4 regions of the Pseudoalteromonas sp. SG44-8 genome follow, and region 2 is predicted to be linked to each of the others. Evidence: predicted binding sites of a transcription regulator. Region 2 holds the regulator's gene; each other region holds the start of a gene.

Region 1 (3,173 bases), on a different contig from region 2:
TTCAAAGGTGATACTAAGTCAAACCAATCTAATAGTTTATTTGGTGATATTTCCGTGAATGTTATGCGTGTATTACCTAATGGTAATTTAGTGATCCGTGGTGAAAAATGGCTGACTTTAAACACCGGCGAAGAATTTATTCGTCTGGAAGGACTTGTGCGCCCACAAGATGTTACTGCAGATAATACTGTGACCTCTAATAGAATCGCGAATGCTCGGATTCAATATTCTGGTAAAGGGCAAATGCAAGAGACTCAAACGGCAGGGTGGTTAACTCGATTCTTCACCAGCTCTCTGTTCCCTTTTTAAAGGATGTTGATATGAATAGCTTGAAAGCGTTGCTGTGTATATGTTTATTAAGTTGGCACTTTAGTGCAAGCGCTGAACGTATTAAAGATGTCTCAATGGTTGAAGGCGTTCGCTCAAACCAGCTGGTTGGTTATGGTCTCGTGGTTGGTTTACCTGGCACCGGTGAGCAAAGTCGTTTTACTGAACAAAGCTTTAAAGCCATGCTAAATAGTTTTGGTATTACCATGGCATCGAATTTAAAACCCAAAATCAAAAATGTAGCTGCGGTTGCTGTGCATGCTGAGTTACCTGCATTTAGGAAGCCAGGGCAGACAATCGATATTACTGTATCGTCAATAGGTAGTGCGGGTAGCTTACGTGGCGGAACATTACTACAAACCTTTCTAAAAGGGGTTGATGGGAATACTTATGCTATCGCACAAGGTAGCTTAATTGTTGGTGGATTAGGTGTTGAAGGAGCCGATGGTAGTAAGATCGTAATGAACACGCCTACGGTAGGGCGTATTCCTAATGGCGCAACGGTTGAACGGGCAATTAAAAGTCCTTTTATGCAAGGTGATTACATAACCTTTAATTTAAATCGTCCAGATTTCACTACCGCTAAACGTTTAGAGCAAACTATTAATGAACTTATCGGCCCAGACAGTGCACATGCACTTGATGCCGCTTCAATACGTGTTATTGCACCGCGTGATGCGTCGCAGCGTGTTGCTTATTTATCTACGCTTGAAAATTTAGAGTTTAAACCAGCGGATACTTCGGCAAAAATTATCGTTAATTCACGTACTGGTACCATAGTGATCGGTAAAAATGTAAAGTTACAAGCGGCGGCAATTACCCATGGTGGCTTGACTGTTACGATTGCGGAACAGCAAAATGTATCTCAGCCTAACGCATTAAGTGAAGGGGAAACGGTCGTTACTAATCAAAGTATTATTGATGTTAACGAAGATGATTCTCGAGCCTTTGTATTCAACCCAGGTGTTAGTCTTGACGATTTAGTACGGGCAATTAACGAAGTCGGCGCAGCGCCCGGTGACTTAATGGCAATACTAGAAGCATTAAAAGAAGCGGGGGCCATCAGCGGTCAACTCGTGGTTATTTAACCATATTGACCCCCTAAGTTTGCGTTAACTCGCATTTAGGGGGGCTTGACTTGCATAATTAATCAACGCTTTTATACTTTCGCAAACTCGCAAACTCGCAAACTCGCAAACTCGCATTGGCTCAATTATTGCATTGTTAATAATATTATTAATCACTGTGTCAAATTGCTGATGGATACTAATCATCTCGATAAACAAAACTTCTTTGATTTAGGCAATCTTAATACGTTACGTCAAGATGCCTTAAAAAGTGGTGCCTCGCCTGAAGCATCGAAAGAAGCGCTAAAAAAAGCAGCGGCACAATTTGAATCTATTTTTACGCAGATGCTTCTTAAAAGTATGCGTAAAGCAAACGAAGCGTTTGAAGACGAAGACAGTCCTTTTAATTCCAGTGGTGTAAAGTTTTTTGAAGAAATGCATGATCAACAGTTATCAGTTGATTTATCTTCAAAAGGGTCATTGGGTTTAGCCGATCTCATAGTGCAACAACTTTCTCCTGATGGAAAAAACTTTACCCCTAGTTCAGTGCTGCGTACTGTTGATGATTTTACCAGTGATCAACGTGCAACAGTTACGAATACTGAAAACACGGCTGACACTCAGGCTGTCAATAGCAGCCCATCAACAGCGCAAAAACCTCAGTTTGAAAATGCAGAAGATTTTATTAGTAGTGTTTGGGAGCATGCAAAAACAGCAGCTGAAAAAATTGGTTTGAACCCTGCTGTGATGGTTGCACAAGCAGCTCTTGAGACTGGTTGGGGTAAGCATATTATTAATAAAAGTGATGGCAACAGCAGCTTTAACTTATTCAATATCAAATCAGATAGAAGCTGGCAGGGTGAGAAAGCCAATAAAATGACACTCGAATTTGAGCAAGGTACACCAGTAAAAAGACAAGCCAGCTTTAGAGCATATGATTCGATTAAAGACAGCGTGAATGACTTTGTGCAGTTTTTAACGGAAAACCCACGCTACCAAGAAGCATTACAAAATACCGCAAAACCGGCCGCTTTTTTAGACTCTTTACAAAAAGCCGGTTATGCCACAGACCCCAATTATGCCGAAAAAATTAAGCAAGTACTTAATCGTACAGAACTTAAAACACTGGCGACAACATTGGTTCGCCAAGGAGTAAATTAAGATGTCGTTTAATTTATTAGACATTGCAAATTCAGGCGTTCGCGCTAATTCAGAATTGCTACAAACGACCAGTAAAAACATTGCCAATATAAATACAGTTGGTTATGTACGTGAGCGTACAGAGCATATGACCATGATCGACAATCAAGTTGGTCGTGGTGAAACATATCGATTATTGAATGAATTTGCTCAAAAGCAGCTCAATCGCGATACTTCAAATAAAACCTTTTTTGATCAATTTGTTACAGAAGCAGGCCGGGTTGATAGCTTGTTTTCTCAAGAATCCAATAGCTTATCGAGCAGTATGAATTCGTTATTCAACAATGTGCAGGAAAGCTTAAATCAGCCATCATCAACAGTTGCACGTTCGTTGGTTATGACAGATGCAGAAAATTTGATTGATCAAATGGATCGTTTGTCAGGCATTGTATTTGATCAAAAAAACATCGTGAATGAGCAGTTAGAAATTTTTTCTGATGAAGCGAATACATTGATTCAAAATATTAGCAGTTTGAATAAGCAAATAGCTACGGTAAATGGTACGCGCAATGAGGCAAACTCAAGCACCATGTATAACGAGCGAGACCTTGCTATTCGTAAGTTATCGGAATTAATAGA
Region 2 (3,173 bases):
AAAAAGGACCGCAGCTTTACTGCAGTCCTGACAAATAAGTGAGCTTAATTTCATAGTGTTAGTGTCGAGCGTGCTTCTCTTTGTGTTTAATTACTTGACGATCAAGTTTATCGATTAGTCCGTCAATAGCTGCATACATGTCTTGGTGCTCAGTCGAGGCAAATAATTCAGCGCCACTGACATGTAATGTGGCCTCTGCTTTTTGGCTTAGTTTTTCTACATCAAGAATAACATGGACATTATTGATATGATCAAAATGCCTTTCAAGCTTGGCAAACTTATTGTTTACATAGTCTCTTAATGAATCAGTAATTTCTACGTGACGACCAGTTAAATTTAGTTGCATAAGCATTTTCCTCTTGTGATTTTACGCCTTAAATCAAACTTTTACGTTGATTTGACGGTGGAATAGCCAGCGACTCGCGGTATTTTGCAATAGTCCGTCTAGCTACTTTGATACCTTGCTCTGCCAATATATCTGCAATCTTACTATCACTCAATGGTTTCGCTGAGTTTTCTGCACTGATCAATTTTCTGATCAATGCTCGAATAGCTGTCGAAGAGCATTCGCCGCCGTTCTCAGTGCTTACATGACTTGAGAAAAAATACTTTAACTCAAAAATACCACGGGGGGTATGCATGTACTTTTGTGTCGTTACGCGAGAGATTGTTGATTCGTGCATCTCAACCATTTCAGCAACGTCGTTTAGTACCATAGGTCGCATTGCTTCAGGGCCATGCTCAAAGAATCCCTGCTGTTGTTTTACAATGCAGTTAGTTACTTTGAGTAACGTCTCGTTACGACTTTCTAGGCTTTTAATAAACCATTTAGCTTCTTGCAAATGCGAACGTATAAATTGGCTGTCAGTGCTTGATTTTACTGAGCGTGACATTGCCGCATATTGGCTGTTCACTCTAATTTTTGGCATGCTGTCTGGATTAAGTTCAACCACCCAGCGACCTTTAATTTTTTTCACCGAAACATCAGGTATAACATACTCTGATTCTTCGCGTACTATAGTATCCGCAGGCTTTGGATTAAGGCTGTGGATCAATGTCATTACTTCTTTCAGCTCATCTTCTTTAAGCTTAGTCTTTTTCATCAAAGTGCGATAGTCACGACTAGCTAATAAATCGATATGATCAGTTAAAATCATTTTAGTCTCGCTAATCCAAGGAGTTGCAGGATCAAATTGATTTAATTGAATACATAAACATTCTTGTAGGCTGCGCGCAGCAATACCAACAGGGTCAAATAACTGAATGCGTTTTAACACTGCTTGCACTTCGTCTAGTTCGATTTCTTCTTCGTTATTACCTTGATTTAAGCTCTCTGCGATGTCTTCGCAGCTCAAGGTTAAAATACCTGAATCGTCAACAGCTTCAACAATCGCAATGGCAATAGCTTCATCGGTTGGACTAAAAGGTGTGAGCTGTAATTGCCACATCAGATATTCGTGCAGGGTTTCAGTTGAAGCACCTTGATAAATTGACTCATCTTCAGGCATTGGGCCGGATGACGTATTTGGCGCAGCACTCATGTATTCGTCCCAGGTGACGTCCATAGCCATTTCGTCACTTAAAGTCTCTTTACTTAATGCTTCGCTACTTTCTTGTTCATATTCGCTGGGCTTGTCGTCTGCTGATGCACTAACAGTTAAGTCATCGTTGTCTTGTTTTTGTTCGTTTTTACCAGCCGTGTCGTCTGAATATTCATGCTCTTCTAGCTCTAACAATGGATTGCTGTCGAGTGCTTCTTGAATTTCTTGCTGGAGATCCAATGTACTGAGTTGCAATAAGCGAATTGCTTGTTGCAGCTGTGGTGTCATTGTAAGTTGCTGGCCCATGCGCAGCTGGAGTGATTGCCTCATGTATCTCTAACAATCCTTTTATTGTTATCATCGTTAAGTCTAGCAGATACTTAGCCGAGCGTGGCTTTATAGCCTAAATTGCTCGCCCAGGTAAACATCGCGGACTGTTTGGTCGGCAAGTACATGCTCAGGGGTACCTGATGCAATTAACTCCCCATGAGAAACTATGTAGGCTTTTTCACAAACATCAAGGGTTTCTCGTACATTGTGGTCGGTAATAAGTACGCCAATACCACGGTTTTTAAGGTGTTCAATAATCTTCTTTATATCTAACACTGAAATAGGATCAACGCCAGCAAAAGGCTCATCAAGTAAGATAAATTTTGGATTTGCGGCTAAAGCGCGTGCAATTTCAACTCGACGACGTTCACCACCAGATAATGCCATACCTTGGCTGTCGCGAATATGTTGAATGCTAAACTCATCAAGTAAGCTGTCTAGTGCTTCTTCTCTGGCTTGTTTATTCAGCTCTTTACGAGTTTCTAAAATAGCCATCAGGTTTTGATAAACAGTTAACTTACGAAAGATGGATGATTCTTGTGGTAAGTAGCCAATCCCTAACCGTGCGCGACTGTGCATTGGCAGTAAAGTGATGTCATTATCATCAATACTTATTTTACCTTTGTCGCTAGGTACTAAACCCACAATCATATAAAAAGTGGTGGTTTTACCTGCGCCATTAGGACCCAGTAAGCCAACAATGCTGCCTGCGCTAACTTCTAAACCCACGCTTTTTACAACTTGGCGACCTTTATAGCTTTTTGCTAAAAATTCAGCTTTTAATATACTCATGGCTGCCCTTTAGGTTTGTCTTTTTTACTGTCAACAGGTACCAAAATAGTGTGTACGCGATCGTTTGAGCTTGCGCCTTTTTCAGCACTGATCAGCTGTTGGTCCATATCATAGGTAATGCTTTTGGCATTAATTTTTTGACCTGCTTGAGTGACTTGTGCATTACCAATTAAAGTTAAATAGCGCTTGGCGACATCGTAACGGACTTCATCAGCACTGGCGCTCATTATTGTGCCATCAGTTTGTTTTTCTTCAAAGTAAGCAGGGTTACCAGTTGCAACAAGCAATTGTTTGTTATTGCCTAAATCTTCGCGCTTATGGACTTCAAGTCGATCCGCTTTGATACGGCGGTTACCATGAATGATTTCAACATTTTTTTCAAAAATACCGATATTATCTTTCAGTTGGGCAAGCTGCTTTTCAGCACTGATAGAGACTTGATCCGCAGGTGGTGCCGTATTTTCAGCAAAGCTTGCAAAGGCAATGAATAAGCTTGGTATCACAAGCAAG
Region 3 (3,173 bases), on a different contig from region 2:
GACATTGACTGATAGCTGCAACAAGGTCAGAACCATATGCCCATCTTCCTTGGTCGTTAAATACCTTAACAATGTGTAAACCCAATTGGCCCGAAGAATTAACCCCAACAACACCCTGACCATTTCCACCTAACGCTGCAATAGTACCCGCAACATGTGTACCATGGCCGTTACCATCGTTATACCAATTACCTGTATCATTAGCGCCATAACCATCACTGCCAGTGACGCCTGTATTTGGTAAGTCAGGATGATTTAGTGTGTAGCCAGTATCCATAATACATACTTTTTGACTGCCAGTTAGGTTATCTGAAAGTTGTTGAGCTTGAACCATAGTAATACCATATGGGGTGCTTTCGGCCATTAAATAACGCTTTGGATCCACTTCTATACTGGCTACATCGCTACTTTGTAATAAACGAGCTTTTTGATCCGCCGTTAAAACCACCGCCATTGCGTTAATATCAGGCAAGCTTTGTAGTACTTCAACATTAGCTTGAGTAGCAACATCGCTCATCAAGCTTACTTTAATATTATTAATCTGCGCTTTACTTTGAGCAAACGCAGTATGTAGAGCAGTCGTTTGCTCAGATAAATGCACAATAAAACGCTCTGACTCTACTTGCTCAGCGATTGCAGAACCAGCTGTTGATAACAAAATAGCACTCGCTAATGCCGTTATTTTGAATGTTGGGGTTTTCGACGCTTTCATTTAAAAATCCTTGGATGTTAGTTTAAAGAGAACTGAATTAACAAATAATTCACATCAATTTAATAAAAACACCTAAAGACAACGCTGTCAATAAACCGAGTACAGTTGTTTACCCATAGAAAGTAGAGCAATTAATCTATTGTAATTAAAGAAAATATTTTTAATTAGATGGCTATACAGTAACTAAACCACATGCCTTTGATTTACTTGAGTTCAATGATTTTTGTAAAATAAATGTTACAGTTAATTTTATATCATATTGTTCTAAAAAAACAAAAAAAAGGAACAAATAAATCTAAAGTAATTAAAAATTACCGTATTTTTTACTCAGTTGAATGTAAAAAACTCCTAAATAGTTTACAACAATTTTAAATTATCAATATATTTCAATGACTTAATCTTGGAATGAATATTGTAACACTAGGGTTACTAGTCACTAAATAAATATAATAGACGTTATGGGAGGAATCATGAATCGCTTCAAATTAACTATGTCATTAGTATGCTGTATATTTTCACTCGCCTGCACAATACAAGTCAGTGCGGCCACCAGCACAATTATGATCAGCAGCGTTTCTCCTCAACCGACATTACAACAGACTATAACTCATAAACTGCGCAGCAATCCAAACCTACACCTCTCGCAACTACAAGTGCACGTTAATGGCAACAAAGTAGCCCTGTACGGTATAACCGAAACCGGCTTTGAACGCGCACTGGCACAAAAGTTTTTAGAAAATACCCAAGGTGTGGCAATTATTGAAAATAAAATGCAGGTTAAAGTAGCTAGATAGAAGATTAAAAATTGATTTGCAAGGCTCTACTATTTAAAGACAAGATAAGCATTACTGTGCTTGCTCAACATATAAAAACATCACCAACACACCGCAATGCACAATAAGGTATTTAATAGAAATAGAACTGCTTTGTTGTGTTATCGCTAGTGCAATTAAACTCACTGCTGAGTTTAATTGGCAATTTTATGCGTTTAACACAAATGTGAGAAACACTAATCTACAGATGAATTTTTATGATTTACTCAACTGCTTTAATTTTAACGATACCAAACTTAATGAGGCCAAAATATCCGATCTCGGCAACTACCACTACAGGCAGAACTATTTTTAACCAATAGTTTGGTGAACCGTAAAACATCGCCAGTATAGTCACTGCAATAGATGAAATAATTAGGGCTGCAATACCGCCACTAACCTTATCAATTCGCACTGGCTCCTTACAATTTGAGCACTTTACTTTCAAGGGATTCATGGTGTTTAAAACTGCCATAAAAGAAATACTGGCACTACAATTATTACACTTACTCATTACTAACTCTCAGTTGGTTTAATAAAGAAATCTTTGGCATCGCTAAAATACAAAGCCCATGCAGCGAACAATGGATATATAGCTTTATTTATAATATTTGAAAATGAAAAAACAGCGTTACTTTCTAATGAAACGATAAGTGAATCACCCGCATATAAAAATACGTAAAGAAAAACTACAGAGAAAAACAAATGTAATCCTTTTGAATTTCTTTTAAATATTTGCCACATAGCAATTATTTGGATCGTAACAGCAATTGACCAAATAACTAAACTGATAATACCTAAAGTTGGGTCATCAGAAATAAACACCAGTAAAGCTGATGCGATAAAAGGCCAAAGACCATAACAAAAGAAACAAAGGATAACTGTTCCATAAACCATGATTTCTTTCATCCAGATACCTTAATTCCCTTTAAAATATATTGCCGCGCGCAACAGCGAACAAATCTACGCAGAGGAGTGATTGTCTAGCCCAAATGACATAGTTAACTAACTCATTGTATACAATTTAATAATGCCTAAGTAAGTTATATTAAACCACTCAACTTATAGCACTTATACATTATTTAAAAGCTAACGAGTATTTAGAATTACTCTTTCTATTCAAACATCAAAAAAGAACTAACTTTATTTACATTCAATCACTTAATCAAGCATTAATAGTAAATCGTAATTAGATAACTGTTTATCTAATTTGCAGATACGCAAAGTTACTAATGACCATAAAGCTCAAAATTCATTTTGGCAATAATAGCGACTTACAAATCCCAGCTAAACGCATACTTATGGTTTAGCTGGGATTTATCTGTAATAAAATTAGAAATTGCGTATTTCTACCGTTGAATTATTAAACTCAAATTTATTAATTTTGCCGCATTGAGCAACATGATTAGTACTAGCATAAGGGGGGTTTGCTTGCGCGATATTGCCCTCCCAGCCCTGACCATTTTTAATAAACGCTTTTACCTCAAACCATCCATTAACCGCTTTGCTGCAATCCATATCAACATCAAGCAGCCAATAATGTTCACCCCAAATATTCAGTGGTGTAACACCAAAGCCATCATTAGCAACGGTTTTTTCTGCTCCCCAAGTTGCTGGCCAAATATTAGTTGTCCAATCGGTTGCGGTCC
Region 4 (3,173 bases), on a different contig from region 2:
ATGTTGAAATGCCAGAAATGGATGGTTATACCCTAACCGCTGAAATAAAAGCAGATCCAAAGTTAGCCCCCTTACATGTTATTTTACATACATCGCTCAGCGGTGTATTCAATCAAGCGATGATTGAAAAAGTGGGTGCTGATGACTTTATAGCTAAGTTCAATCCGGATGAGTTAGCTACAGCAGTGAAAAAATGGGTTCATTGTGACTAATTTGAAAAGGCGGTGTTACTTTGGAAAATAAGCATTTACAGCAAAGCGAGTACGATCAGTTTCGCTCTTTTTTAGAGCAACAATGTGGCATTGTTCTGGGAGATAATAAGCTTTATTTAGTCAAAAGCAGGCTTGCTCCGCTAATGGTTCGTTTTAATGTTGAATCATTGTCACAATTGGTTAGTAAAACACTGAGTCCGCATGAGCGGCAGTTACGTGCCGCAGTCGTTGATGCTATGACGACCAATGAAACTTTATGGTTTCGGGATCAATACCCGTTTGAACTATTGCAAAGTAAGTTATTTCCGGAACATAAAGAGTTACGTCGTCCGTTGAAAATTTGGTCTGCGGCAAGTTCATCGGGACAAGAGCCATATTCTATTGCTATGTCGGTTGCTGAGTTTCAAGCTAAACAGCCGGGTGTATTAAAAATGGGCGCGCAGATAATCGGCACTGATATTTCTAATACTATGTTAGATATGTGTAAGCATGCAGAATATGACTCCCTTGCTCTAGCTAGAGGGCTGTCGGTAGAGCGCAGGAAAAAGTTCTTTAAAGATAGTGGCAACGGCATGGCGCAAGTAAACGACTCAATAAAAAAATTAGTGAGTTTTAGACATCTTAACTTATTAGATTCATACGCGCTAATGGGCAAGTTTGATATTATTTTTTGCCGCAACGTGCTGATTTATTTCGCACCAGAGGTTAAAGCCAAAATTATTGCTCAGTTTGCTCAAGCACTAAATCCTAAAGGGTATTTATTTTTAGGCGCATCAGAGTCTATGTCAGGGTTAAGTGACGAATTTGACATGGTACGCTGTAATCCAGGTATTATTTATCAAAAGAAATAGCTTACCAGCGTATTTAACGCGCTAAAACACAAGTTACTCAAATCTCATCGGTGGTAAAACCGAATCTTGAATACTATAAAACGATGTGGCTCCACATCGTTTTTCTTTTTAAATCAAATGATTAAACGAACCATAAAACATCAACCTAATTGGCTCAACTTTTGCATTAATCATCTTAAGTCAATTTTTTGGAGATGGTTATGGCTATCAGTTTTGATAAAGCATTTGGGGTTCATCCTCATGCAATGTTGATCCGTTCGCAACGTGCTGAGTTATTAGCAACCAATATCGCTAATGCTGATACGCCGGGCTATAAAGCGAAAGACATCGACTTTGCCTCAGCATTGAAAGCGGCAAAAAGCCACCAACAAGGCGGCAATAACATGGTAACAACTAACCCAAACCACATTGCCGGTGGCAGTCGTTATGTTGGTAATAGTGAAATGTTTCGCTCGCCAAATCAAGCAGATACAGGTGATGGCAACTCGGTTGATATACAAGTGGAACGAAACTTGTATACAAAGAACTCATTAGAGTATCAGGCAAGCCTGCAATTTATGAGTAGTAAAATTAAAGGCCTTAAAAAAGCCCTCGGTAGTCAAGGAGCCTAAGCATGAGTTTATATAACGTTTTTGATATTTCAGGTAGTGGTATGAGTGCGCAAAATGTGCGTTTGAACACAACCGCGAGTAATATTTCAAATGCTAATAGCATTAGCTCAAGCCAAGACAAAACTTACCGGGCGCGCCACCCTGTTTTTGCAGCTGAACTGATGAAAGCATCAGAATCAAGCGGTAATGTTCAGGGGTCGTCTGTTGGCGTTAAAGTGTTAGGTATTGTAGAGAGTAATAAACCATTACAAATTGAATATAACCCTAATCATCCTAGTGCGGATGAAAACGGTTATATCTACAAACCTAACGTTAATGTCGTTGAAGAAATGGCTAATATGATTTCTGCCTCACGCTCTTATCAAACCAATGTGCAAGTTGCTGATGCAGCGAAGCAAATGTTAAGTAAAACACTGTTGCTTGGGCAGCGGTAATTGAGGAAAGATTATGAGTAACGATATCAGCAGCACATCGTCAACTTATTTAGATTCGATTAAGTGGCAAGATAAACAGGTTAGCAGTGATAAGAAAAGTGATGCGTTAACCCAAGAAGATTTCTTCTCATTGTTAACACAGCAACTGTCGTTTCAAGATCCCAGCAAACCAGCTGACAATGATCAAATGATCGCGCAGATGACAAGTTTCACCATGGCTGAAGGTATCTCAAACCTTAATAGTAATTTTCAGTCATTAGCCGCATCGATGACATCTAACTCAGCACTACAAGCATCGACTTTAGTGGGTAAACAAGCATTACTAGAGTCTAATACATTAGACCTAAACGATGTTGGTAGCGCTAAAGGAACCGTGGTTGCAGAAGAGCCTGTAGAAAACTTATTTCTACGAATTGAAGATTCATCTGGTCAGTTGGTGCGTAGTATTGATTTAGGTGCGCAATCAGCGGGCGCTGTCCGTTTCGAGTGGGACGGCATGAATGATAATAAAGAACGTTTACCACCAGGTGAATATAAAATTAAAGCTGAAGGGCAGTTAAATGGTGAGTACACGGCTTTACCTATAGCTACTTTTAAGAATATCGAGAGTGTTAATATTAATGGTGCAAACGGCATTATTATAAACACTAAAGAAGGTGCGGTTAGGCTAGCTGACGTTGCAGAAATCGCGTAAAAATTTTAATTATTAGTTAGCCACAGGCTAAACATTGACAGATTAGAGGTGAATTATGAGCTTCAATATTGCATTAACTGGCATTGCTGCCGCACAAAAAGACTTAGATGTAACAGCAAATAATATTGCTAACGTAAATACGGTAGGCTTTAAAGAGTCACGTGCTGAATTTGCTGATGTATACGCATCTTCGGTATTTAGTTCAGGCAAGACAAAAAATGGTGATGGTGTACAGACAACTATGGTGGCACAACAGTTTCACCAAGGTTCACTAAAGTTCACTCAAAACTCATTAGATTTAGCTATCACAGGTGAAGGTTACTTTGCCATGAGCCAAGATTTAGGGGCACAAGATTTTACTTATTCGCGTG

Evidence for each region. Region 2 encodes sigma-54, which starts transcription at its own class of promoters, with help from an activator protein. Its sites were predicted from a motif close to GTTGGCACGNNNNTNGNNT; they were not measured.
Region 1: flgJ (flagellar assembly peptidoglycan hydrolase FlgJ) is a predicted target of sigma-54. The motif match lies at 1,531-1,549, and genes of this name have one in related genera.
Region 3: H5163_RS19910 (BON domain-containing protein) is a predicted target of sigma-54. The motif match lies at 1,112-1,130, and genes of this name have one in related genera.
Region 4: flgB (flagellar basal body rod protein FlgB) is a predicted target of sigma-54. The motif match lies at 1,212-1,230, and genes of this name have one in related genera.

The regions. Positions count from the first base shown of each region.
Region 1 is NZ_JACJEQ010000007.1:166,706-169,878, reverse strand. Features, by position in the region: gene flgH (flagellar basal body L-ring protein FlgH) at 1-309, shown strand, start outside; gene H5163_RS08480 (flagellar basal body P-ring protein FlgI) at 321-1,415, shown strand; gene flgJ (flagellar assembly peptidoglycan hydrolase FlgJ) at 1,587-2,555, shown strand; gene flgK (flagellar hook-associated protein FlgK) at 2,557-3,173, shown strand, end outside.
Region 2 is NZ_JACJEQ010000036.1:24,355-27,527, forward strand. Features, by position in the region: gene ptsN (PTS IIA-like nitrogen regulatory protein PtsN) at 1-54, opposite strand, end outside; gene hpf (ribosome hibernation promoting factor) at 59-346, opposite strand; gene H5163_RS18895 (RNA polymerase factor sigma-54) at 375-1,871, opposite strand; gene lptB (LPS export ABC transporter ATP-binding protein) at 1,938-2,663, opposite strand; gene lptA (lipopolysaccharide transport periplasmic protein LptA) at 2,660-3,173, opposite strand, start outside.
Region 3 is NZ_JACJEQ010000043.1:7,148-10,320, forward strand. Features, by position in the region: gene H5163_RS19905 (S8 family serine peptidase) at 1-712, opposite strand, end outside; gene H5163_RS19910 (BON domain-containing protein) at 1,183-1,506, shown strand; gene H5163_RS19915 (hypothetical protein) at 1,748-1,939, opposite strand; gene H5163_RS19920 (hypothetical protein) at 2,041-2,433, opposite strand; gene H5163_RS19925 (alpha-amylase family protein) at 2,857-3,173, opposite strand, start outside.
Region 4 is NZ_JACJEQ010000007.1:173,058-176,230, reverse strand. Features, by position in the region: gene H5163_RS08525 (chemotaxis protein) at 1-212, shown strand, start outside; gene H5163_RS08520 (protein-glutamate O-methyltransferase CheR) at 233-1,063, shown strand; gene flgB (flagellar basal body rod protein FlgB) at 1,264-1,674, shown strand; gene flgC (flagellar basal body rod protein FlgC) at 1,677-2,108, shown strand; gene H5163_RS08505 (flagellar hook assembly protein FlgD) at 2,122-2,802, shown strand; gene flgE (flagellar hook protein FlgE) at 2,858-3,173, shown strand, end outside.